DNA from 2 places in the Mesorhizobium sp. M0894 genome. Region 1 is predicted to be linked to the other one. Evidence: riboswitches for the same ligand, from Rfam matches in the RefSeq annotation. Region 1 holds a riboswitch; the other holds the start of a gene.
The links. Region 1 has a riboswitch for thiamine pyrophosphate ahead of thiB (thiamine ABC transporter substrate binding subunit). Riboswitches for the same ligand answer to the same signal wherever they lie in the genome.
Positions count from the first base shown of each region.

Region 2: it holds a riboswitch for thiamine pyrophosphate, as region 1 does, so the genes downstream of both, thiC (phosphomethylpyrimidine synthase ThiC) here and thiB (thiamine ABC transporter substrate binding subunit) in region 1, are expected to answer to the same signal.

Region 1 is NZ_JAMYOG010000003.1:161,211-171,704, forward strand. Features, by position in the region: gene NKH91_RS07070 (ABC transporter permease subunit) at 1-249, opposite strand, end outside; gene NKH91_RS07075 (amino acid ABC transporter substrate-binding protein) at 371-1,144, opposite strand; gene NKH91_RS07080 (RNA polymerase factor sigma-32) at 1,473-2,330, shown strand; gene NKH91_RS07085 (M48 family metalloprotease) at 2,344-3,813, opposite strand; gene thiQ (thiamine ABC transporter ATP-binding protein) at 4,057-4,848, opposite strand; gene thiP (thiamine/thiamine pyrophosphate ABC transporter permease) at 4,845-6,464, opposite strand; gene thiB (thiamine ABC transporter substrate binding subunit) at 6,698-7,711, opposite strand; TPP riboswitch at 7,755-7,869, opposite strand; gene NKH91_RS07105 (thiamine diphosphokinase) at 7,997-8,641, shown strand; gene NKH91_RS07110 (ABC-F family ATP-binding cassette domain-containing protein) at 8,643-10,463, shown strand.
Region 2 is NZ_JAMYOG010000005.1:208,866-219,359, reverse strand. Features, by position in the region: gene NKH91_RS12465 (hypothetical protein) at 131-307, opposite strand; gene NKH91_RS12460 (CopG family transcriptional regulator) at 690-1,124, opposite strand; gene NKH91_RS12455 (conjugal transfer protein TraG) at 1,129-3,126, opposite strand; gene NKH91_RS12450 (YybH family protein) at 3,645-4,100, opposite strand; gene NKH91_RS12445 (Fic family protein) at 5,248-6,792, shown strand; TPP riboswitch at 6,975-7,091, shown strand; gene thiC (phosphomethylpyrimidine synthase ThiC) at 7,195-9,030, shown strand; gene thiO (glycine oxidase ThiO) at 9,027-10,028, shown strand; gene thiS (sulfur carrier protein ThiS) at 9,997-10,194, shown strand; gene NKH91_RS12425 (thiazole synthase) at 10,198-10,494, shown strand, end outside.

The sequences.
Region 1 (10,494 bases):
GCCGACCGATGGCAGGCCGTAGAAGATAAGGAACAGTTGCACGAGAAGCGGCGTGCCGCGGAAGATCCAGACATAGAAGCGGACCACGGCGACCAGCGGTTTGGGACCGAACAGCCGGACAAGCGCCACGACCAGGCCGAGGACAAGACCGAATGCAAACGACAGCAGCGTCAACGGCACGGTGAAGATCAGTGCAGCCCACAGCAGCGTAGGCAGGGATTCCAGCATCAATTGCAGCCAGTGCGGCACGAAGCCTCCTCCTTGCCAGATTGCCGTCGCTCATATCACGCGAAAGCGGCGGGCCGTCAAAGACAGCTCGCCGCGACATGAACGACGCGGGCCGGCATTCGGCCCACGCGAGAAAAGCCGTTTACTTCGAAACGTCCTGGCCGAAATAGGTATCGGCGATTTTCTGGTAGGTACCGTCGGCCTTGATGTCGGCCAGCGCCTTATTGATGGCGGCCACCAGTTCCGGATCGCCCTTGCGCACGATGACGCCGGAATAGTCGGCGTTTTCTTCCTGCGCGGCAATCTTCACATTGGCGTCGGGCTTGTGCTTCTTGAAGTCGAGGAAGGACAGGCTGTCGTTGATGGTGGCGTCGGCGCGGCCGGTGAGAAGAAGCTGGATCGACTGGTCGAAGCCGTCGGTGCCGACGAGCTCGGCGCCATTGGTTTCAGCCAGCTTGCCGAAATTCGAGGTCAGCGACTGCGCCGCCTTCTTGCCCTTGAGATCGGCGAAACCCTTGATGTCGGTGTTGTCGCCGCGCACGATCAGCACCGCCTTGGAGGCGATGTAAGGATCGGAGAAATCATATTTGGCCTTGCGCGCCTGGGTGATGCCGACCTCGTTGATGACGGCATCGTAGCGGTTGGCGTCGAGACCGGCGATCAGCCCGTCCCATTTGCCTTCGAGGAACTGGGCTTTGACGCCGAGGCGCTCGGCGATGGCCCGGGCGATCTCGACGTCGAAGCCGACCAGCGCGCCGGAAGCATCATGATAGGTGAAGGGCGCATAGGTTCCTTCCGTGCCGACCTTGAAGACGCCGGACTGCTTGATCTGGTCGAGATTGGCGCCGGCATGACCGGCGGCGATTGCCAGAACCTGCAGCGTTCCGGCGATAATGAGCGATTTGAGCCATTTCATTTTTCTGTGATCCCGTCCTTGGCCGATGTCCGGCGTCGTTGCGAGTGCCGGAAAATGACAGATGCGCGATGCCAAAATAAGAAACTAAATTTCAAAAATCTCGCGCCCTTGAAATCCCATTCTCAACCAACACCTCCCGGCGGCACCCGGCTGAGTCAAGGCCGATGGCGAATCGCCTGGAACAGCGCAATCGGCATGACAGTCCGGGGGAACATTCCCCCGCATCGCACGTTCTTGGCTGTTGTAGGGCGCGGCGCCGCCATTTCAACCATCGGCGCCAACTCACGATTCAGCGATCGCACCGCAACGCCTGAAGCAGGAGCGCGGCATGATGCAAGACAGTGCAGGACGGACCATGGTTCGCGCGGCGATGAAAGCCCCTTACCTGGAGCGCGACGAAGAGCATCTCCTGGCGCTGCGCTGGAAGGAGAACAATGACCAGCACGCGCTGCACCGCATCACCGTCGCCCATATGCGGCTGGTCATTTCTATGGCGTCGCGGTTCCGCCACTACGGCCTTCCCCTGGGCGATCTGATCCAGGAAGGCCATGTCGGGCTGCTGGAGGCCGCGGCCCGTTTCGAGCCCGAGCGCGAGGTGCGGTTCTCGACCTATGCGACATGGTGGATCCGCGCCTCGATGCAGGATTATATCCTGCGCAACTGGTCGATCGTGCGCGGCGGCACCAGCTCGGCGCAAAAGGCGCTGTTCTTCAACCTGCGGCGCCTACGCGCCCGCCTGGCAAACGGCGCCGAGCAGACGTCGAATGCCACGCTTTACCGCGAAGTGTCGGCGGCTCTCGGCGTTTCCGAGGCCGATGTGGCGATGATGGATTCCCGCCTTTCGGCACCCGACAGCTCGCTCAACACGCCGCTTGCCGACGATGCGGGCGCAACCGAGCGGATGGAGTTCCTGGTTTCGGATGACCCGCTGCCCGACGAGGTCGTCGGCGACACGATCGATGTCGAACGCCGCTCTGTCTGGCTGAAGACGGCGCTCGGCGCGCTCAATGCGCGAGAACTCAGGATTATCGAGGAGCGCCGGCTGAGCGACGAGGGCGCGACGCTCGAAGCGCTCGGCGAGACGCTCGGCATCTCCAAGGAACGTGTCCGGCAGATCGAGGCGCGCGCCATGGAAAAGCTCAAGGCGGCGCTGGTGAAGCAGAACCCGGAATTTCTCGCAGCCTGAATCGCGTCGGCTGCTATTTGTCGGTGACGATCTTGACCTTGTCGCCGGCCGAAACGGCGGCACCCGGCGACAGCGCGTTGAGCACCCTGAACAAATCCAGCTTGCGGTCGACGCCGACCATCTGTGCGGCCAGGGAGCCCATTGTCTGGCCGGGCTGCACCGTGACGATGCGGATACGCAGCGGCTTCAACGCCGCCTTCTCGGCAGCACTCAGGATGCGGAACGAGCCGCTGACCGAGCGCGCCACCGTGCTCAGCGAGGTGCTGGCCGAAGGCGCCGCGGTCAGCAAGCGGTAGACCTGGCCGCCGGCGCGGATCACCGCAATATCGAATTGCCAGCCATCGGCGCCGGCATGCGCGGTTGCCGCTTCGTTGCCGTTGATCGTTTCCTGGCGCACGCTGCTGTCGTCGAGGCCGGCAACCCAGCCGCTGCGGATGTAGTCGGTCAGCGAGCGGCCCTTGTCGATCGAAACGCCGTCGAAGCGGATCGCGATGTCGCCCGGGCCTGTCGCCGTCACCGCCGCTGCCGAATTGTCGATGATGAAGCCGTTGGGCACCGAGAACGACACGCCGAGGCCAGGATGCAGGAAAGTTTCGCCGCGCACATAGCCTTCCTCCGGTGTGTCGCCGTAAAGCAGCCCGTCTACGCCGGAAAGGAATGAATCGCGATCGCGCGACCCGACACCGGGCGCGCCGAACTGGCGGGCGTGGCGCTGCGCGAGGTCGATACGCTGCGGCGTGTTGGGGTGCGTCGCCAGGAAGTCGAGGCTGGCGTCGGTGGCGCCGCTGATCGAGCGGAAATCGGTATAGGCCGACATCGACTGCAAGAAGCGGCCGGCAGCGTAGGGATCGAAACCGGCTTCGCCGATCGATTTGATGCCGATGGCGTCGGCCTCCAGCTCCTGATTGCGCGAGAACTGGGCCAGCCTCAGCTTGCCGCGGATCAGCGCCGCCTTGGCCGTCGGGTTGTCGCCGAGCACATCCGAAACGACCTTGGTCGCCAACCCCTCTTCGGCTTCCAGCTGCTGGCGCTGCAGGCCGTGATTGGCCGTAACATGGCCCATTTCATGCGCAATGACGGCGGCAAGCTCGGCTGAATCGTTGGCCAAGGCAAGCAGGCCCCGGGTGATGTAGAGATAGCCGCCCGGCAGCGCGAAGGCATTGACGTTGGGCGAGTTGAGGATGGTGATGCGGTAGGTCTGGGTCGGGTTGGCCGACACTACGGTCAGTCTGCCGACGATCTTGGCCACCATGCGCTCGAGCTTGGGGTCGGAATATTCTCCGCCATAGGTGGCGAGGATGCGCGGGTGCTGCGCCTTCGCCAGTTGGGCGAGCTTGCCGTTGGCGGCGACGTTGTCGACCGTGATCGGCTTGTCTGAGGGCTGAAAGCCTGATTCCTGCACGTCGGGAGGCGTGAACATCTGGCAGCTTGCCAGCGCCACGGCAAGACCGGCCAGCGCCAGAAAGCGCGCCAGCGGTTTCACCCTCCGATTGTCGATGCCGGTCGGCAGATCGGCTTCCTTTCAAGTCCTGGCACGTGACCGCGAAAATCGGGCGCGATTTCCGGAAAGCATCACGCGCAAAATCAAGTGCTACGGCGTCCGACAGATACGAGGCAGCAAGGGCAAATCACGGTCTAAGCCGGACCAGCTCCTGGCGGACCTAGCCACACTACCTCGACCATGGCAAGCAAGCGCCGCTTCGCCTTCCGCCGGTTTGACCATAAATTATGTCCGCTTCCGGGCAACATCTCGTGATCCAGCCGCAAACGGACCCGAGCCGATATAGCGTCGGAATGCCTCCGGTCCAGCCCCGACGAAAAAATCGGCCGCAGTGCCCGTCGCGGCAACCGTGCCACCATCCAGGAAAACCATGTTTTGCCCGATACGGCGCGCATCGTCCGGCTGGTGCGTGACGAATAGCACCGTCATGCGCTGCTCCGAATGGACGTCGGCGACCAGGTCGAGCATGTCGTCGCGCAGTGCCGGTCCGAGCGAAGCGAACGGCTCGTCGAGCAACAACACCGGCCGGTCGCGCACCAGGACCCGAGCGAGCGCGACGCGCTGCCGCTCACCGCCGGAGAGTTCGCGCGGCAGCCGGCTTTCCTTGCCGGCAAGGCCGACGCGCTTCAGCGCTGCGGCGATTGCGGCGCGGTCAGCCTCGCTCAGCCTGAGCGAAGGCGAGCGGCCGAGCCCGACATTCTGCTCGAGGGACAGATGGGCAAACAGGTTGTTTTCCTGGAACACCATCGATACCGGCCGCGCTGATGGCGGCGCAGTGCTGACGTCGGCGCCGCCGATGAGCACGCGGCCTGACCGCGGCGCCTCGAAACCGGCCACCAGATTGAGCAGCGTCGACTTTCCCGAACCGCTCGGCCCCATGATGGCGGTGATTTCCGACGCCGGGAAATCGACATCGAATATAAGCGGCGTTTCACCATAGCTGAACGAGACATTATCGAGCCGCACGGCCGCGCCTTTTTCGACCGAAATCGACCGTTCCGGGCTGATCGGCATCATGATTTCTCCCTCCTTCCCAGCCAGTCCGCGGTCAGCACAAGCGCCAGGCAGACAAGGCCGAGCAGCAGCGCCAGGCCGGCCGCATCCTCGGTGCGGTAGCTGCCCATGCGCGCCAGCAACAGATAGGGCAAGGTCTGCACGGAATCGCTGCCGAACAGCGCAATGACGCCGAGATCACCGAGCGACAGCGCCATGGCGAAGGCGAAGCCGGTGGCGAGCGGCCGCCGCAGCGACGGCCAGTCGACCAGACGCAACCGGTTCCAGCCCGAGATGCCAAGCTGTGCACAGAGCCGTTCGTGGCGTTCGCTCGCCGCGTCATAGGCGGGGCGGATGGCGCGGATGGCGAACGGCATCGCCATCACCGCATTGACCACAACCACCATGACAGGGGCGATCGCAAAGACATCGCTGACGCTGCGCAGGAGCAGGAACCAGCCGGCACCGATGACGATGGGCGGCACCACCAGGACGAACCCCGCACCGGTGTCGGCCAGGTGTTCGAGCAGCGTCCGCCTGCCGGTCCGCCGGGTGAGCGCCAGCGCCCGGCGCGCCATAACCAGCGACAGCGACAACGCCAAGGAGAGCAGCGCCGATAGCAGGGAGAGCACGGCACTGGTCGCCGTCGCTTGCCGCACCGCGCTCTCGCCGGCCAGGCGGCCGAGATCGGCGCCAAGCCCGGCCGACAGCGTAGCCGCCATCGGTCCGGCGACAAACAGCAGTGCCAGCCCGATCACCAGTGCGTTCAGCACGGTCTCGGCCGCACCGGCTGAAAAATACCGGCGCGGGGCTACCGGCAGATTGGCGTCGCCGGTCATATTGGCGCCAAGCCGCGTTAGTGCCAGCACGACGACGAAGGTCAGGGCAATCTGCAACAAGGTCAGCGTCACCGCCCGCGCCGGGTCGAAGTCGAAACGCAGCGCCTGGTATATGGCAACCTCCAGCGTCGTCGCGCGCGGCCCGCCGCCGAGCGTAAGCACGATGGTGAAGGAGGTGATGCACAGCATGAAAACGAGCCCGGCAACGCCCGGCAGGGCCGCACGCAACGCCGGCCATTCGATCAGCCGGAAGGCCGGCGCAGCACCCATGCCAAGCTGGCTCGCCAGCCGCCATTGGTTAGCCGGCACCGTCTGCAACGCTTCCAGGAACAGTCGCGTTGCCAGCGGCAGGTTGAAAAAGACGTGGGCGACGAGAATACCCGATAGGCCATAGATGCCGGGCCAGTTCTGGCCGCCAATCGCACCGAGCAAGCCGGCGAAATACCCGGCGCGGCCATAGAGTGCCAAGACACCGAGTGCGGCAACAATGGCCGGCAGCGCCAGCGGCACGGCGAAAAGCTGCAGGACAAAGCCTCGCCCGAAAAACTGTGGATGCCGCGACAGCGCGCGCGCGACGAACAGCGCCGGTGCGACGGAGAGCAGGGTCGACAACAGAGCCTGCCAGAGCGTGAAGCGGGCAACACGGAGGAGATAGGAATCAAAGGCGGAGGCGGCGCCCGACAGGTCGCGCATGGCTTCGACGACGAGCCCGGCGAATGCCCCGCCGATCAGCAGCGCGATGGCGGCGAGCGCGACGATACCGGCGGTGACGCGGGTATCCGATGATGGCGCGCGTTGCACGCTAGACCACCAGATTCGAGATTCTTAGCGAGGATTGCGTTCCTCCGCGCGCCCCTCTGTCCTGCCGGACATCTCCCCCACATGGGGAGAGATTGGCAGGTTCAGCGCTCCGCTCATTCCGGCAATGTCGGAGATTGGCGAAAGCCGGCATGACGGCCAATCTCCCTCCTTGTGGGGGAGATGTCCGGCAGGACAGAGGGGGGCGCCGTAGGGCGATCATCTTTCTATCAGAGCTACTTGCTCATCACCGCCAGCCACTCGTCGACCCAGGCCTTGCGATTTGCGGCGACCTCTTCCGAGCTGAACAGCAAGGTTTTGGTCGGTTTGACGAGCTTGTCGAACGCCGGATTGAGCGGCTTGTCGGTTTTGCCGGCCGGGAACATCCAGTTGGTTTCGGGAATGACGTCCTGGAATTTCGGCCCGGTCATAAAGGCGATGAACTTTTCCGCCAGCGGGTTCTTCGCGCCCTTGGTGGTGATCCCAGCGACCTCGATCTGCAGATATTCGCCTTCCTCGAAGGACGCCGCCTGGTAGCGCGAGGTGTTTTCGGCAACCATGTGGTAGGCTGGCGAAGTGGTATAGGACAGCACCATCGGCGCCTCACCCTTGGTGAACAGGCCGTAGGCCTCGCTCCAGCCCGGCGTCACCGTCAGCACCTTTGCCTTGAGTTTGGCCCAGGCTTCCGGCGCCTTGTCGCCATAGACCGACTTGACCCACAACAGCAGGCCAAGGCCCGGCGTCGAGGTGCGTGGATCCTGGATGACGATTTTGTCGCCGGCATCGCCCTCGACCAATTCCCTGAGGCTCTTCGGCGGGCTCTTCAGTTTTTCGCTATCGTAGACGATAGCGAAATAGCCATAGTCGAACGGCACGAAGATATCGTCGCTCCAGCCACCCGGCACACTGACGTCCGTCACGGCGCCATGCGGCGAAAACAGGCCGGTTGCCTTGGCGTCCGCCGTCAAATTGGTATCGAGGCCAAGCACGATATCGGCCTTGGTCGCGGCCCCTTCCAGCTTCACACGGTTGAGCAGTGCCACGCCGTCGGCGACCGAGACGAATTCGACGACGCAGGTGCACTCGGCCTCGAAGGCCTTCTTCACCGCCGGTCCCGGACCCCAATCGGCGGTGAAGCTTTCATAGGTATAGACGGTCAGCTTATCCTGTGCCGATGCCTGCCCCGGTAGGGCAAGCGCGGATGCCGCAAGCAGGATAATCGAGGCAAGAGAGTGGAAAAAACTGCGCATCGGCGCCTCCTTCGTTCGCGTTGAAAGGAATTGAGGCGTCGGGCTGTCCGAAACGTCTAATCCCTCCGCCGGTACAAACCGGATCAGGTTCAGCGGGTTGGCAGTCTTGCCTCTCAGCCGGTCCGCGAAGATCGCGTCCGGCACCCCGTTAGAGCGATGCGACACATAGGCCCGGCCGAAGTGCTGCGCAAGCGGAAGTTTGCCGGGCATCCAAAGCCCAGCCTTCCGTTTCGTCTGCCGTTTCATCTTCCGTTTCCGGGGCAGGGCTGGTAAGGGCCACGAGATATGAGCACATTCACCATCCTGCTTGGCGGCGATCTTATCCGCACGCCGCTGCTCGACCGCCAGGTCGAAGGCTCCCGCGTCATCGCTGCCGATGCCGGTATCGGCCATGCCCGTATGCTGGGCCTGATGCCGGAACTCTGGGTCGGCGATTTCGATTCCGTGCCTGCCGATTTGCCGGAGGATCTGGCCGCCGTGCCACGGCAGGTGTTTCCCGCCGAAAAGGACAAGACCGACGGTGAACTCGCTATCGCCGCCGCGCTCGAACGCGGTGCGACCAGCCTTGTGCTCGCAGGCGCCTTCGGCGGCAAACGCACCGACCACATCTTCCTGCATTTGGCGCTCAGCGTCCGGCTGGCGGAAGGCGGAACGGAAGTGCTTTTGACCAGCGGCGCACAGGAAGGCATTCCTTTGCTGCCTGGAAAGACTGGCTTCGATTATGTCGACGGTACGCTGTTTTCGGTGCTCGGCTTTTCGGATCTCGTCGGCCTGACAGTCACCGGCGCCAAATGGCCGCTCGCCCATGTCGAGGTTGCCTTCGGCTCGTCGCTGACCATTTCCAACGAGGTCAAGGGCCGGCTGGAAATCGCGCTGGCCAGCGGCCGCGCGCTGCTGCTCGCGCATCCTTTTCCCCTACCTGAAAGCTGACATGGCGCCGCCACTTCTCAATCTCGACGGGATAAAGCTGACCTTTGGCGGCGCGCCGCTGCTCGACGGTGCCGCCCTGACGGCGTCAGCTGGCGACAAGATCGCCCTGGTCGGCCGCAACGGCTCTGGCAAGTCGACGCTCCTCAAGATCGCTGCCGGGCTGATCGAACCGCAGGACGGCGAAGTCTTCCGCCAGCCCTCGGCGACTGTGCGCTACTTGCCGCAAATGCCCGACATGGACGGCTTTGCGACTGTCCGCGCCTATGTCGAGGCGGGGCTCGGGCCCGCCGACGATCCCTATCGCGCCACCTATCTGATGGAGCATCTCGGCCTGACCGGCGAGGAACGGCCGAACGACCTCTCCGGCGGCGAGGCGCGGCGCGCGGCACTCGCCCGCGTCATGGCGCCCGAGCCCGACATTCTTCTCCTCGATGAACCGACCAATCATCTTGACCTTTCGGTTATCGAATGGCTGGAGGAGGAGCTTGCCCGCACCTCCTCGGCCCTGGTCGTCATCTCGCATGACCGCCGTTTTCTCGAACGCGTGTCACGCGCCACAATTTGGCTCGACCGCGGCCAGACCCGCCGTCTCGATAAGGGCTTTGCCTATTTCGAGGAATGGCGCGACACGGTGCTGGAGGAGGAAGAGCGCGAGCAGCACAAGCTCGGCCGCCAGATCGTGCGCGAGGAGCACTGGCTGCGCTATGGCGTGACGGCAAGGCGCAAGCGCAACATGCGCCGGCTCGGTGAGTTGCAGACCATGCGCCAGCGCTTTCGCGGTCATCGTGGCGCCGAGGGTGCGGCGACGATGACAGCCAGCGACGCCGCCGAATCCGGCAAGCTGGTGATTGAGGCCAAGAACATCGAGAAGAGCTTTGGCGATCTGACCGTGGTCAAGGGATTCTCGACACGCATCCAGCGCGGCGATCGCGTCGGTCTGGTCGGGCCGAACGGCGCCGGCAAGACGACGCTATTGAAGATGCTGACCGGCGAATTGAAGCCGGACGCAGGCACGGTGCGGCTCGGCACCAACCTGGAGATCGCCACGCTCGACCAGAAGCGCGAGGCCGTCGATCCGCAGGAGACACTGGCGCAGTATCTCACCGACGGACGCGGCGAGAACCTTGTCATCAATGGCGAGCAGCGCCACGTCGTGTCCTACATGAAGGACTTCCTGTTCAAGCCGGAACAGGCGCGCACGCCGGTGCGCGAGCTTTCGGGCGGCGAGCGGGCACGGCTGATCCTCGCCCGCGTTTTGGCGCGGCCGGCAAACCTGCTTGTGCTCGACGAGCCGACCAACGATCTCGACATGGAGACGCTGGAGCTGCTGCAGGAACTGGTCGCCGGCTTTGCCGGCACGGTGATCCTGGTCAGCCACGATCGCGATTTCCTCGACCGCACGGTGACCAGCATCATCGCGCCGGATGGCGACGGCCGCTGGATCGAATATGCCGGCGGCTATTCCGATATGCTGGCGCAGCGCGGCGGCACCAGGCTGGACGACCGCAAGGCGCGGCCGAAGGCAGAGACCGGCGAGGCGACGGCGGCAAGCAGGAGCGAAGCGGCCGCTAGCAGGGGCCTGGCCAAGAAACTGTCGTTCAAGCAGAAATTCGCGCTGGAAACCTTACCCAAGAAGATCGAGGCGGTGTCGGCCTCGATCTCGCGGCTGGAGAACAACATCGCCGATCCGGCCTATTATGAGCGCGACCCGGCGTCGTTCCAGAAGACGATTGCCGCGCTCGACAAGGAGCGCGCCACGCTGGAAGCGCTCGAAGAGGAATGGCTGGAACTCGAGATGCTGCGCGAAGAGATGGAGGGGTGAGAGGTTGAATGCACGCTCATATGCGCCTACA
Region 2 (10,494 bases), on a different contig from region 1:
CAACAACCGCAACGGCAATCAAGTCGTCGCTGAAAGCCTGCAAGGTGTCTGTCACGACACAGCGTGCCGGCAAAGCTACGCCCTCGCGACAGGGATTCGTTGTAAGCTGACCCGACGGCAACGCCGGCGACTACGAGTCGAGGTCGTAGGGCTGATGGCCCAGCTCGTTGTGATGAAGCGCCTCTGCCATACACCTGATGTCGAATGCCTGGCCGCACGCCGGGCAGACGACGAAATACTCCTCCTCCCGAAGTGGCAATGCGTCGTGGTCTTGGGGGATGACGATGTCATTGTATTCGTCGGGCATTGGGTCCTCCGGAAACCCGCCCGCTATGCTGGAACGCCTGCCAGCAGGATTTGTTTCAAAGTTATTGCGCCAAGGAAAGACCTGATGTCCGGTTCGGCAGCGATACCGTGCCACCGGGCAGTTTCAAAGTGATTATCAATCTTTGGTACGGCGCGGGCAAGAACCTGTTCCTCGGGGCGGCGAGGCTCGAATTCAACCAAGCATGCGCGGTCGAAAGAACTCCAATCCGGCAAGGCACACTGCTAGCCGAGATCGACTGTGGAGACGAATGCCGAGGTCCGCCGCTCCGATGAAAGGTGATCTGATGGGTATCAGCTGCGCAAAATAGCTCCGCAATCGGGCACCGGGGTTGGGCTTTTGAAGCGCCTGTCTTGCCGGCAGCTCATCCAGTTGCCGGCGGCGCTGGCGGAACATCGTCGGCTATCTCCTGCCTGAGCCTTGGTCCTTTGCTGAGCCGGCGACCGAGCGCATCGACGAAATTGTCGTAGCGCTGCAAGCCCTTGGCACGCGCCTCCGCTTGCGCCGATTCCGGCAAGGCTGGAGTCGAGTTGAGCCAAAACCGGACGAACAATGCTAGCGTCTCAATAGCAATTCCGACGTCACGCTCGACCCGCTGCACGCGTCGATCGATCTGGTCGAGGCGGCGAGTGATCGCCGCTTGCTTTCGTTCTTCGGCGTCCGGCGACAGGAACGACGCGAGCGCAGCCTCGGCGACCAGTGACAGCGAGACCTCGCGCCGCCCAGCGTAATCTGCCAGTGCCCTCATTACGTCAGGGTCGAGATAGGCAGACAGACGTCTTTTCTTGGCGTTCTTCATGCGCTCAAAGCTCAATGCCATCATTGGGGTCAAGGGCGGCCTGACGAGCTGCGCGTCTCATGGCTTGATCGACACTGCGGCGACGAACGGCGTCATCATCGGGCTCGTCCCTGTCGAGGTCGAACTCATCGTCGCAGCGTGGCGTTCGTTCCGGCGCGATGTCTTCGTGTTCGGGAAGCTCGGGCTGGCGGCGAATGCCGCCATTGGCCGGATCCTCGTCCTGCTGATCCCTGGCAAGCCTCAGCTTGCGAGATTTGCCTTCCGGCTCAGCAAGAAGTGTCGTGTCGGTCCAGTCCTCAGAGCGAGCGTTCTGCATTGTCCCTCCGGTCCTTGGCGGCGGCAAGACACGCTCGGCAAGACGCGGGTCGGCAAAGTAGCGTGCCTTCGTCGCACGGATTGGGAACTGGCCCGAGATCATAATGATCGCCTCGGTCGGGGGCAGCTGCATGATCTCGCCCGGCGTCATCAGTGCACGCGCCGTTTCCTGCCGCGAGACCATCAGATGCCCGAGCCAGGGCGACAATCTGTGCCCCGCATAGTTTTTCATGGCGCGCAACTCGGTCGCGGTCCCCAGAGAGTCTGAGACGCGCTTGGCCGTCCTCTCGTCATTCGTGGCGAAGCTCACCCGCACATGACAATTGTCGAGGATGGAATTGTTCGGTCCGTAGGCCTTCTCGATCTGATTGAGCGATTGTGCAATCAGGAACGACTTGATGCCATACCCGGCCATGAAGGCCAGCGCGCTTTCGAAGAAATCGAGCCTGCCGAGCGCGGGAAACTCGTCCAGCAGCATCAAAAGACGCTGCCGGTGATCCTTCGCGTGAAGATTTTCGGCGAGCCTGCGGCCGATCTGGTTAAGCACGAGTCGCATCAGCGGCTTTGTGCGACTGATGTCCGATGGCGGCACGACCAGATAGAGCGTCGTCGGCCGTGCCTCCTCGACAAGGTCTGCGATCCGCCAGTCACAGTATGACGTCACCTTGGCCACAACTGGATCGCGGTAGAGGCCCAGAAAACTCATGGCCGTCGAGAGCACGCCGGAACGCTCGTTCTCGGACTTGTTAAGCAGTTCCCGAGCAGCCGACGCCACGACGGGATGCGGGCCTGCATCACCCAAATGCCGCGTCAGCATCATGGCGCGCAGCGTTGCCTCGATTGGCCGCTCTGGATCAGAAAGGAAGTTCGCCACGCCTGCGAGGGTCTTGTCTTTCTCCGCATAGAGCACGTGCAGTATTGCGCCGACCAGCAACGCATGGCTGGTCTTCTCCCAGTGGTTGCGGCGTTCCAATGTGCCTTCTGGGTCGACCAGGACATCCGCCACGTTCTGCACATCTCGAACTTCCCACTCGCCCCGTCGCACCTCCAGCAGAGGATTGTAGGCTGCGGATCCAGCATTGGTCGGGTCGAACAGAAGCACCTGGCCGAAACGGGCCCGCCATCCGGCCGTCAGTTCCCAGTTTTCGCCTTTGATGTCGTGGACGATTGCCGAACCCGGCCAGGTCAGTAGTGACGGCACGACCAGGCCGACGCCTTTGCCGCTTCGGGTCGGTGCGAAACATAGCACGTGTTCCGGACCGTCGTGGCGTAGATAGTGTCGGCCCAACATACCCAGGATCACCCCATCCTGACCGATCATCCCAGCGGCCTTGATTTCGTCTCGCGTCGCCCAGCGCGCCGAGCCGTAAGTCGTGGTATCCTTTCCCTCGCGCGCCCGCCACAGCGACGTCCCGATCGCTGCGACGATAGCCATGAGGCTTCCGCTCGCCGCAATCGCCGCGCCCTCCAGGAAGACGTTCGGCGCGTAGGCGTCGTAGAAAAACCACCACCAGAAAAAGGCTGGCGGCGGATAAACGGGGTGTCCAGCCAATTCGAACCACGGCGGACCGAGTTGGCTTTGAAAGTCGAGCCGCCCTGCCGTCCACTGTGTTGCTCCCCATGTTGTCGCGACGACGATCAGAAAGGCGGTGAGTATCTGGCCCCATAAAACCTTGCTTGCCGGCATCGGTCGTTTCCCAAATGGATGATCGGAACAACCGAAAAGCTCGAATTCCTAAATCCGCAAGAAAAAAGGGGCGGTCGAAGCAGCATGGCGTACCCGCACGTGGAAAGACTTGCCCGATGCGATCTCGAATGTTGAACGAGCATAGGGGGGCTGCTTTCTTCTGGAGCCGTTGAGCCGCTACTTGCCCAATGATAGTTAGTTGTCTCGGCTCAGATGGCATTTGACGAGATGGACGGGTTCTTGGAGAACCACGGATTGCGCATGACCAAATGAACAAGAGTCCTCAGCGGCGCGCCGAGCCGGAGAACACTCTAGTCCCGGCAAGTGGTGGTCAGCCGTTCTGCTGAGCTCGAATCTTACCGCCTCCCTGATCGGTAGCGCGATAGATCCAGAGCCGACTCGATGAGCAGACCCATCAAGTCTGTTCAATTTTGTTAATCAATTCATTCACATCAACTATTGCCATGGACTTTCGTTGGAACTGTTGCAAGCCGCGCCGGCCTCACGGATCGCGGAATCTATTGGGCCGCACCTAAGTTCCAGATGTCCCGATGCAGGCGCCATGTCCCGTCGCCCCCTTTTTTCCAAACGACAATGTACTTGCCCGCAACGGTGGAAGGGGCACCGCCTTTGCTCGGCACACTGAGCGTAAATGCGCCAACTTCGTAGGCGAGATTCCCGCTCCCTTCCACTTCCAGCGCCTTCAGGGTGAGATTCTTCATCCCGGCCTTGATTGCGCCCTGCCAGAATTCTTCCACGCCCTTGCGGTCATCGACGCGTTTGCCGTCGGGTGGCAGCAGAGCGGCATCGTCGGTATACATTTGACCTACCGCTGCTGCGTTTCCGCTGTTGAAGGCGTCCATGAATTTTACCAACGCCGCTTCGATGTCCTCACGAGCCGAGTGGGCGGCCGCAGACAATGCAGACGAAAGAAGCAGCACAGCAGCAAATGCAAATGACTGAACCAGTCTCATTTCGTCCTCCCTTGCGTACCCGACATGCCCACCCGATGAATAGCGCCGACCCGAGGGCGCCGCGGCGTTCGATGGCTAGGCGCGGATTATATTAGACTTATCTGATATGACGGCGCAAGCGCAGCTGCGACCCTCTGAACGACCAGCGTAGCAGCTGCCGGAGAGCTTCAAAGCGGCGGCTACCGCCTCACTGCCCTCCTCGTCTCGACGAAAGAGTTCGTTCGAATGATGCTTTTCCGTGGCTTTGCTCGCAAGTTTTCGTCAGCCAGCGCAGGGCCTCCTCTTACGCTCGCTGGTCGTCAAGGCCCAGCGGCCACTAGCTGACAGTCCCCCCGCAGCCAAGCCGCTGGGCCCTCGACGTGGGGAACGAGCATTGGAGACGATGTCGCGCTTTCCGTTACAGCCCGAAGGCGGGTGACAGATGACCGTGTCAGCCTCTCCACCCGAGCTACGATTTCACGCATTCGATCAGGCACAGCTCTCTCGGGCTAGCGCGCCAAGCATGAGTTAGCTCCCGAATGAGCAGGTGCCACCCAGTTCAACTTCGGCCCTTGCGCGCGCAAAGTATTGGGCGAGATCGATCGGCAGTCCGGTCGGCAAATTGGGGCAGCGATGGCGAGAATGAATGCCAGGAACTTCCCTTCGGTGCCGCTTCGTCGATCTGTTTGCCGAGAAGACGCGCGCGCTGCGTGCCGTCCCCCATACCGCAGAGAACTCACTTCAGGTCACACACACACACACGACGCCACCGAGATCCTGCATCAGTTTTCTACTCCGACGCCGCCACGTCACCAAGATCAGTCGCGAGCGTGATCGCGGCTATCAAATCGGGATCGCGCGCCGGAGCGCTCTATGAGTGAGCCCCGAACGGCGCGGTTCTCCTCGAGCAATCCGGCTCGACGTAAGGCGGGCCATCCGTGCCGGCCTCGTGACTAAGAGACGGGCGAATGGCGGTTCCTGGACTCACCTTTTTGTCATGAAGTCGCTTCCTTGAGCCGGTGGCGGAGTTCTTGCTTGATGACTCCAGCACCGTTTAGAATCGGTTTTCGGAAAATTTGTCTTGTGGCATCAATTTTCATGGAATAGGATCATTTTTCACAGGTGTTGGCCCAGCTGAACCAAAATTCGATGAAAGGATTCGCTTTTCATGCCTCCGGTGCAAGAGCACCAATTTTCAGGTCCTGTTACCGTTTTTCAGGAAATCCGCCTTCCTGAAACGGCGACCCCGGCCGGGTACAGCGCCCTGGTCGGAGCCTACAGGCTCGCCGTGCCCTTGCCCCGTAGGTTGTTCGCCACGGGCGAGCATCATCGCATTACCGAACGGGATGGCTGGCGGATCATGACCCCCCGCCACGCCCCAAATCCTACCCTCGAAGGCCACCTGACCTTTGCGCTCAAGTACGAGGGACTGGACCTTGCCGTCCTCAAGCGGCTGTTCCAAGTGACCGGTCCCGCGCCGATCGAGGCGCTGGTCCGTGAAAGCCCGACCGGCAGTTATGCCCGCCGCATCTGGTTTTTATATGAATGGCTGAGGGGCGCCCGTATCGATCTGCCGGACGCGGCGGCCGGACGATACATTCCGGTTGTCGATCCCGAGCTGCAGTGGCCCGGACCCGACAAGACCGCTTCGCGCTACCGCGTAAGGGACAATCTCCCCGGCACGCGTGAGTTCTGCCCTCTGGTGTTCCGCACCAAGATTCTCGAAAAATTCATCGGCCTTGAACTACCGCGGCGCGCGGAGGCAATCGTAGCGGACGTGCCGCGCGACCTTCTTGCTCGGACCGCCGCCTTTCTTTTGCTCAAAGACTCGCGATCAAGCTATGCGATCGAGGGCGAGCGCCCGCCGCAAGATCGCATCCAGCGCTGGGGCCGCGCCATCGGCGAAGCCGGCCGCTGGCCGATCGATCGCGATGAGCTGCTGCGTCTGCAAAGAATTGTACTTGGCGACGCCCGTTTCGCAAGACTTGGCTTCCGAAAAGAAGGAGGTTTCGTCGGTGAGCATGACCGAGACAACGGCACGCCCTTGCCCGATCACATCAGCGCTCGGCCCGAGGACCTGCCGCGGCTAATCGATGGAATGGCGGCGTTCGATCAGGGCCCCGCGCAAAACCTTGATGCAGTCGTAGCCGCCGCAATCCTCGCCTTCGGCTTTGTCTACATTCACCCGTTCGAGGACGGAAACGGCCGCATTCACCGCTACCTAATCCACCACGTCCTTGCCATGCGCGGCTTCAATCCGCCGGGAGTGGTCTTTCCCGTCTCGGCCGCGATCCTGGACCAGATCAACGAGTACAGGGGCGTGCTCGAGAGCTATTCGCAGCGCCTTCTGCCATTGGTGGAATGGGAACCGACGCCGCAATTCAACGTCCGGGTGCTGAATGACACCGGTGATTTCTACCGGTTCTTCGATGCAACCCCGCACGCCGAATTCCTCTATGCCTGCGTTCAGCGGACGATCGAACGGGACCTTCCCGAGGAAACCGCATTTCTGCAGCGCTACGATCAGTTCCGGCAGCAGGTGGACGCCTTTATTGACATGCCCGAGCGGTTGACCGATCTGCTCTTCCGTTTTCTTCACCAGAATGATGGACATCTATCGAACCGCGCGCGCGAAAAGGAATTCGCCACGCTGACCAGTGACGAGGCAGGAAGAATCGAGGCGATCTACGCGCAAACCTTTGGTGCCCATTGAAGGTGTGATCATCAGGATCGATTTTTAGTCCGACGGTTTGTAATTCCCTTGTCCCTGCCTTCATCTCCGAGGCTTGACTTGTCGCCGAGACATGCACGATTTTTTCCGCACGGTCTGACCGGCCGCCGATCAGCCGCGGCCAGAACGCGCTTGACAAACCGGAGCCGTCCCGTCCAACCTCACGCATTCACCAGGGGAGTCCCGGCAAGGGGCTGAGATACTGCTGGCATTCGCGGCGCAGTGACCCGTTGAACCTGATCCAGTTCATACTGGCGTAGGGACGGTGCAAGCGCTTGCGGGAGTTTACGCCCGAGGTCCTGTTTCGGCAGGTCGACAGAAGCGTCTTTTCATCCTCCCGGCACAGAACTGGGTCTCCAATGCAACGAGCAAAGGAGCCTCAAGATGAATGCCCTCACCCCCGCCGTCTCGACGGGACCGCTGCCCGCCTCACGAAAAATCCACAAGCCCGGTGCCATCCACCCGCAGATCAGGGTGCCGATGCGCGAAATCTCCGTCCATCCGACGGCCGGCGAACCGCCCGTCACCGTCTACGATCCGTCCGGCCCCTATACAGACCCGACTGTCGAAACCAGCATCGAAAATGGCCTTGCACGGCTTCGCCACGAATGGATTACGGCGCGCGGCGATGTCGAGGCCTATGACGGCCGCCATGTCCGGCCGGAGGACAACGGATTCGCGACGGGCGAACGCCTGACGCCGGAATTTCCCATTCGCCATCAACCGCTCAGAGCCAAAGCAGGCAAGGCGGTGACGCAGCTTGCCTATGCGCGCGCCGGCATCATCACACCCGAAATGGAGTTCGTCGCCATCCGCGAGAACCTTGGTCGCGAGATGTCGCGCGGCAAGCTGCAGCGCGACGGCGAGGCTTTCGGCGCGACACTGCCCGATTTCGTCACGCCGGATTTCGTGCGTGATGAGGTGGCGCGCGGACGCGCAATCATTCCCGCCAACATCAACCATCCCGAGAGCGAGCCGATGATCATCGGTCGCAATTTCCTGGTCAAGATCAACGCCAACATCGGCAACTCCGCCGTCACATCGTCGATGGCTGAAGAGGTCGAAAAAATGGTGTGGGCGATCCGCTGGGGCGCAGACACGGTGATGGACCTGTCGACCGGCCGCAACATCCACAACATCCGCGACTGGATCGTCCGCAACGCGCCGGTTCCGATCGGCACGGTGCCGCTCTATCAGGCGCTCGAAAAGGTCGGCGGCATCGCCGAGGACCTGACCTGGGAGGTCTACCGCGACATGCTGATCGAACAGGCCGAACAGGGCGTCGACTATTTCACCATCCATGCGGGCGTGCGGCTGCACTACATCCCGCTGACCGTTGACCGGGTCACTGGCATCGTCTCGCGCGGTGGCTCGATCATGGCCAAATGGTGCCTGCATCATCACCGGGAAAGCTTCCTCTACGAACATTTCGCCGAGATCTGCGACATTTGCCGCGCCTATGACGTGTCCTTTTCGCTGGGCGACGGCCTTCGTCCTGGCTCGATCGCCGACGCCAATGACGCAGCACAATTCGCCGAGCTGGAGACGCTCGGCGAGCTGACACAGATCGCCTGGGCGAAGGATTGCCAGGTAATGATCGAAGGCCCCGGCCACGTGCCGATGCACAAGGTCAAGGAGAACATGGACAAGCAGCTCGCCGTCTGCGGCGAGGCGCCGTTCTATACGCTTGGGCCGCTGACGACCGACATCGCGCCGGGCTACGACCACATCACCTCCGGCATCGGCGCGGCGATGATCGGTTGGTTCGGCACCGCCATGCTCTGCTACGTCACGCCCAAGGAGCATCTCGGCCTTCCCGATCGCAACGACGTCAAGATCGGCGTGATCACCTACAAGATAGCCGCCCATGCCGCCGACCTGGCAAAAGGTCATCCGGCGGCGAAAGTCAGGGATGATGCCCTTTCCCGCGCGCGCTTCGAATTCCGCTGGGAGGACCAGTTCAACCTGTCGCTCGATCCCGAAACCGCGCGGTCCTTCCACGATCAGACCTTGCCCAAGGAGGCGCACAAGCTGGCGCATTTCTGCTCGATGTGCGGGCCGAAATTCTGCTCGATGCGAATTTCCCACGACATCCGCACCGAAGCGCAGAAGGAGGGCATGGCGGCGATGGCGGCGAAATACCGCGAGGGCGGCGATCTCTACCTGCCGGCGGACGAGACCGGCGCACCGCTCATACCTCAGCCACGTGAGCCATCATGAAGGTGCTGGTCAAAGGGGCCGGCGTTGCCGGCCTCACCGCCGCCTTCGAGCTCGCCGCACGCGGCGCGGCGGTTTCCGTTGCCGAGACAAGGCCTGGCCTTGGGGGCAATGCGTCGTGGTTCGCCGGCGGCATGTTGGCGCCATGGTGCGAGCGCGAAAGCGCCGAGCAGCCGGTGCTGGATCTCGGGCGCGGTGCCGCCGACTGGTGGGATGCCGCAACCCCCGGCCAGGTGACGCGGGCCGGAACGCTGGTCGTGGCCGCGCCGCGCGATGCGGGCGAGATCGACCGCTTCGCCAGCCGCACCTCGGGCCATCGGCGTGTCGATGAAGACGAAATTGCGCTCCTGGAGCCCGACCTCGCCGGCCGCTTCCGGCGCGGATTGCTCTTCTCCGACGAGGCGCATCTCGACCCGCGTCAGGCGATGGCAGCGCTTCATGACAAGCTCGCAGCCATGGGTGTCGAGTTTCACTTCGGCACCGAGGTCTGGCATGTTTTTGGTTTCGATCATCAGATCGACTGCACGGGAATGGCAGCCATCGATGACCGGCTACGTGGCGTTCGCGGCGAAATGCTGATCCTGCGCACGCCCGACATCTCGCTGTCGCGCCCGGTCCGGCTGCTTCATCCGCGCTTTCCGCTCTATGTGGTGCCGCGCACCGGCCAGTGTTTCATGGTCGGTGCGACCATGATCGAGAGCGGGTCCGCCGAGCCGGCCACGGTGCGTTCGATGATGGAGCTTCTGGGTGCCGCCTATGCCCTCCATCCGGCATTCGGCGAGGCCGGGATCGTTGAAACCGGTGTCGGCGTCCGTCCTGCTTTTCCCGACAATCTGCCGCGTGTCGAGGCACATGGAAGCACCGTCGCAGTCAACGGGCTTTATCGCCATGGCTTTCTTCTCGCCCCTGCCATGGCGCGCCAGGCGGCCGACCTGGTCTTCCATCAAGACGGAACGAAGGAGCTTGCTCATGAAACTGACGGTCAACGGCAAAGTGCATGAGGTTGCAGCCACCACGCTGGCCGAGCTGCTTGCGGCGCTCGACTATGAAGGCGATTGGCTGGCAACGGCCGTCAACAGCGAACTCGTGCACAAAGCCAACCGGGCGGAATTCCGGTTGAGCGACGGCGACCGGATCGAAATCCTCTCACCGATGCAGGGAGGCTAGGCCATGTTCGATCTTCTCGGAACGTCGCTTGCCTCCCGCCTGCTTCTCGGCACCGCTCAATATCCATCGCCGGCCATCCTTGCCGAGGCCGTCAAGGCGTCGGGCGCTTCGGCGGTAACCGTCTCGTTACGCCGTGAGATGGCAGGCGGCAGGGCCGGCGAACAATTCTGGTCGTTGATCCGCTCGCTCGGCGTCAGAATCCTGCCCAACACTGCCGGCTGCCACTCCGTCAAGGAAGCGGTCACGACCGCGAAGATGGCGCGCGAAGTTTTCGGCACCAACTGGATCAAGCTCGAAGTG